DNA from 2 places in the Kitasatospora sp. NBC_01300 genome. Region 2 is predicted to be linked to the other one. Evidence: riboswitches for the same ligand, from Rfam matches in the RefSeq annotation. Region 2 holds a riboswitch; the other holds the start of a gene.
What was found. Region 2 has a riboswitch for cobalamin ahead of OG556_RS24780 (cobalamin biosynthesis protein). Riboswitches for the same ligand answer to the same signal wherever they lie in the genome.
Positions count from the first base shown of each region.

Region 1: it holds a riboswitch for cobalamin, as region 2 does, so the genes downstream of both, OG556_RS36820 (CoA-acylating methylmalonate-semialdehyde dehydrogenase) here and OG556_RS24780 (cobalamin biosynthesis protein) in region 2, are expected to answer to the same signal.

Region 1 is NZ_CP108409.1:722,536-724,728, reverse strand. It holds gene OG556_RS36830 (M48 family metalloprotease) at 1-100, opposite strand, end outside; gene OG556_RS36825 (BlaI/MecI/CopY family transcriptional regulator) at 91-531, opposite strand; cobalamin riboswitch at 782-973, shown strand; gene OG556_RS36820 (CoA-acylating methylmalonate-semialdehyde dehydrogenase) at 1,189-2,193, shown strand, end outside.
Region 2 is NZ_CP108408.1:5,578,640-5,580,832, forward strand. It holds gene OG556_RS24775 (cobyric acid synthase) at 1-36, opposite strand, end outside; gene OG556_RS24780 (cobalamin biosynthesis protein) at 33-1,001, opposite strand; cobalamin riboswitch at 1,109-1,241, opposite strand; gene OG556_RS24785 (alpha/beta hydrolase family protein) at 1,526-2,193, shown strand, end outside.

The DNA of each region.
Region 1 (2,193 bases), on a different replicon from region 2:
CCTCGCGCGGAGGGAGCAGCAGGGCCAGGCGGCGTGCGGCGGGCGCCGCGGCCCAGGGGAGCAGCAGGGCCAGGGCGACGACCGCCAGGATCAGGCCCATGCGTCGTCCTCGCGCTCGGGCCTGCCGGAGTCCGCTGCGGTCGCGGTCGCGGCCCCGGCCTCGGTCTGGGCTTCGAGGAGCAGGCTGCGCAGGACGTCCTCGTCGTCCTCGGACAGGGAGGAGACGAACCGCTTCAGCACGAGGTCCCGCTGGGGTTCCTTCTCCAACTCCCGGCGCATGCGCCCGGCCGCCAGTCCGGCGGCGTCCTCCACCGGGGCGTAGGCGAAGGACCGCGCGGGGCGGCTGCGGACCAGGGTGCCCTTCTCGTGCAGGCGGGTGAGGATCGTCGCCACGGTGGTGCGGGCCAGCCCGTGGTCCAGCGCCTCCTTGACCTGCTGGGCGGTCAGCGGCTCGCCGGCCGCCCACAGCACCGCCAGCACGTCCGCGACCAGCTCCCCGTGCGGACGCCTGGCGTCCCGACCGTCCCTCACATCGTTCTCCCTGTCCCGACACTCCCGGCAGGCACACCCCCGGTGCCGACGGCGGTCGGCGGCCGAGGCCCGCCCGCGCCGGTATGGCGAAGATGGGCTCGACCTGTGTTGCTTAGGTGTGCCTCAGCTAACTTTACGGGCTCGTGGCGCCGCGCTGCCGGGTGCCTGATCGCGGGCACCGCCCGGTCGCGTGGTGCTCGGTGAGGCGGGAACCCGATGGCGCAACGCGCGTGCGGGCCTCTGGACTTACTAGGACGTCCAACTATATGGTCGAGGGCAGGTCCGCGGTGTCAGGGAAGCCGGTGTGAGTCCGGCACGGTCCCGCCACTGTGACCGGGGAGTTCGTCCTCGCAGACGAAGGCCACTGGCAGCCAGCCGGGAAGGCCTGGGGGCGTGCGGTGATCCGGGAGTCAGGATACCGGCCGCGGGTGTTCCGTGTTTTCCACGAGGATGGAGACGACACGCATGACTCCGGGCTGCTCCCGCTCCACTGCTGCTCCTGGTCGTCCCGTGCCCACGGCCGCCGGGGCGTCCACGCCCTGATGTTCCGTGCTGCCGCCGTACGCCCGTGCCGAGGGGCGCACCACCGTGTGCCCGCCGACGGGCGGCGGCCTCCGATCCTCCTCCTCTCCCCACCCTGTCGAGAGAAGGAACCCGATGGTCCGAGAACTGACCCACTTCGTCGCCGGCAAGCCCACCGCCGGCACCTCCGGTCGCTTCGGCGACGTGTACGACCCCAACACCGGCCGGGTGCAGGCCCGGGTGCCGCTGGCGAGCCGGGCCGAGGTCGAGGCGGTGATCGCCGACGCCGCGCAGGCCCAGCCCGCGTGGGCCGCGTGGAACCCGCAGCGGCGGGCCCGCGTCCTGCTGCGCTTCCTCCGACTCGTCGAGCAGGAGAAGGACGAGCTGGCCCGGCTGCTGTCCGCCGAGCACGGCAAGACCGTGGCCGATGCCCACGGCGACATCCAACGCGGCCTGGAGGTCGTGGAGTTCGCCGCCGGCATCCCGCACCTGCTGAAGGGCGAGTTCAGCGACAACGCGGGCACCGGCATCGACGTGTACTCGATGCGCCAGCCGCTCGGCGTGGTCGCCGGCATCACGCCGTTCAACTTCCCGGCGATGATCCCGCTCTGGAAGGCCGCACCCGCCCTGGCCTGCGGCAACGCCTTCGTCCTCAAGCCCTCGGAGCGCGACCCCTCGGTGCCGCTGCGCCTGGCCGAACTGTTCCTGGAGGCCGGGCTGCCGCCGGGCGTGCTGAACGTCGTCAACGGCGGCAAGGAGGCCGTGGACACCCTGCTGGAGGACCCGCGGGTGCAGGCGGTCGGGTTCGTCGGCTCCACGCCGATCGCCCAGTACGTCTACGCCACCGCCGCCGCGCACGGGAAGCGGGCGCAGTGCTTCGGCGGCGCCAAGAACCACCTGGTCGTGATGCCGGACGCCGACCTCGACCAGGCCGCGGACGCCCTGATCGGCGCCGGCTACGGCTCGGCCGGCGAGCGCTGCATGGCGATCTCGGTGGCCGTCCCGGTGGGGGAGGAGACCGCCGACGCCCTGGTGGCCAAACTGGTCGAGCGGATCGCCGCGTTGAAGGTCGGGCGCTCGGACGACCCGGCGGCGGACTTCGGCCCGCTGGTCGGCGCCGACGCGCTGGAGCGGGTCCGC
Region 2 (2,193 bases):
CGAGGTCGTCCCGGCGACCAGCAGTGCGTTGCTCATGCCCTTCCCCTCCACCGTGTCGTCAGCAAGCGCAGCGCGACGTGCCCCGCGACCGTCGTACCCAGGGCCAGCGCGCCCACCCGCCGGGAGAGCACGCAGGCCCGCTCGATGTCGTCCACCGTCACCGGCCGCAACTCCGCGCCGAGCACCGGCCGGTGCTCCACCCGCTCCCCGTACTGGAGGGTTCCGCCCAGCCGGACGCCCACCGCGCCCGCGAAGGCCGCCTCCGCCTGGCCCGCGTTCGGGCTCGGGTGCGCCGAACCGTCCCGCCGCCAGACCCGCCAGGCCGTTTTCGGCTGCGGCGCGGCGGCCACCGTGAGCAGTGCCGTCAGTCGGGCGCCCGGCCAGCCCGCCACGTCGTCCAGCCGGGCCGAGGCCCAGCCGAACCGGGCGTACCGCGGCGAGCGGTGGCCGACCATCGCGTCCAGCGTGTTCACCGCGCGGAACGCCAGCAGCCCCGGGGTGCCCGCCAGGGTGCCCCAGACCAGCGCGTTCACCACGGCGTCCGCCGTGTTCTCGGCCACCGACTCGACCACCGCGCGGGCGATCTGAGGCCCGTCCAGCGCGCTCGGGTCCCGCCCGCACAGGTGCGGCAGCCGCTCCCGCGCGGCCGTCAGGTCGCCGGTGGCCAGCGACCGGCCGATGGTGCGCGCCTCCCGGGTCAGCGAGGTGCCGCCCAGCACCGTCCAGGTCGCGGCGGCCGCCAGTGCGGCCCGGCCCAGCGGACGCCGGCCCACCGTACGGTCCAGGGCCACCGCGCCGGCCGCGACCGCGCCCACGCACAGTGCCGTGTACCCGGCGCCGGCCACCCGGTCGTCCTGCCACACCCGCCGCTCCAGCCGGGTCGCCGCACTGCCGAAGACGGCCACCGGGTGGCCGCGCCGGGGGTCGGCGAAGCGGGCGTCCGCGGCGAAGCCCGCGACGGCGCCGAGCGCGAACGCGGCGGCGCGGGTCAGCGGGCGCACGGCGGGTTCGGCGGAAGGCCGCGTGGGGTCCGGCGGGGCGGGGCAGCCTGCATCGCGTGCGTGTCCTCACTCAGGGTCCGCGCCCTGGATCGACGTACCGGGGGCGAGAGTCTCCTGGCTTCCGGGTCGGACGCACCCCCGGGCCTTCCAGCGGCTTCTGACGGCCCGCCGTGGCGATGTTCCGAGCGTGCTCCCCGGTGACAGTGGCGGGACCGCGCCGGACTCGCACCGGCTTCCTCTGCATGCCTCCGTTTGGCCCCAGGATCCCATCACGCGGCCGAACCGGGAGTCAACCGAGGTCACGGAGGGGTTGGTCACACCTCGGAGCCCCGTCGCCACCTCCGATCCGCCCACCCCGCCAGAGGACCGCCCGCCTGTCGCCCGCCCCGCCCGGCGCCCCGCCGTGCCCCGGACGGCCCAGCCCGGTGGCCGCCCGCGCGGCCCCCCGGTGAACTGGTGCCCGAACACCGTCCGAACACCGCCCGGACACCGTCCGGTCCAAGACCAGCAGAGCGGGGAGCGATATGCGTTGGGGAACCGCGGCCGTCGTGGCGGCCGCCGTCGTCGGCGCCGGGGCCGCCGTCCTGGTGATCGGCCGTCGGGCCTCCGAACGGCTGGTCCACCCGGCGAGCGCCGCCCGGGAGTCCGGCCCCGTCCTGGTGCGGAGCCTGGCCGCGGGCCGGATCACCTTCAACCGCCGCCCCGAGAGCCTGCGCCCCGGCCGCTGGGCCGTGGAATGGGACGACCACGGCCACGCCGTCGTCGAGGACGTCCTGCACAGCGACGAGCACGGCGTCACCCGCCGCCTCGTCCGCGCCGACCGGGGCACCCTCACCCCCGGCACCGAGGTCCGCTTCACCCCCCGCGTCCACCTCGGCGACCCCACCGAGGCGCTCGGCCTCCCCTTCACCGACACCGCCGCCGACGGCGAACTCGGCGCCCTCCCCGCCTGGCGCCTCGCCGGCAAACGCGGCACCTGGGTGATCCTCGTCCACGGCCCCGGCGCCGACCGGCAGCAGACCCTCCCGGTCCTCCCCGTCCTCGACCGCCTCGCCCTGCCGGCCCTCGTCGTCACCTACCGGGGCGACCAGGGCGCCCCCGCCTCGCCGGACGGGCTCGGCCACTTCGGCGAGACCGAGTGGCGCGACGTCGAGTCGGCGGTCCGGCTCGCCCTCGACAGCGGCGCCGGCCG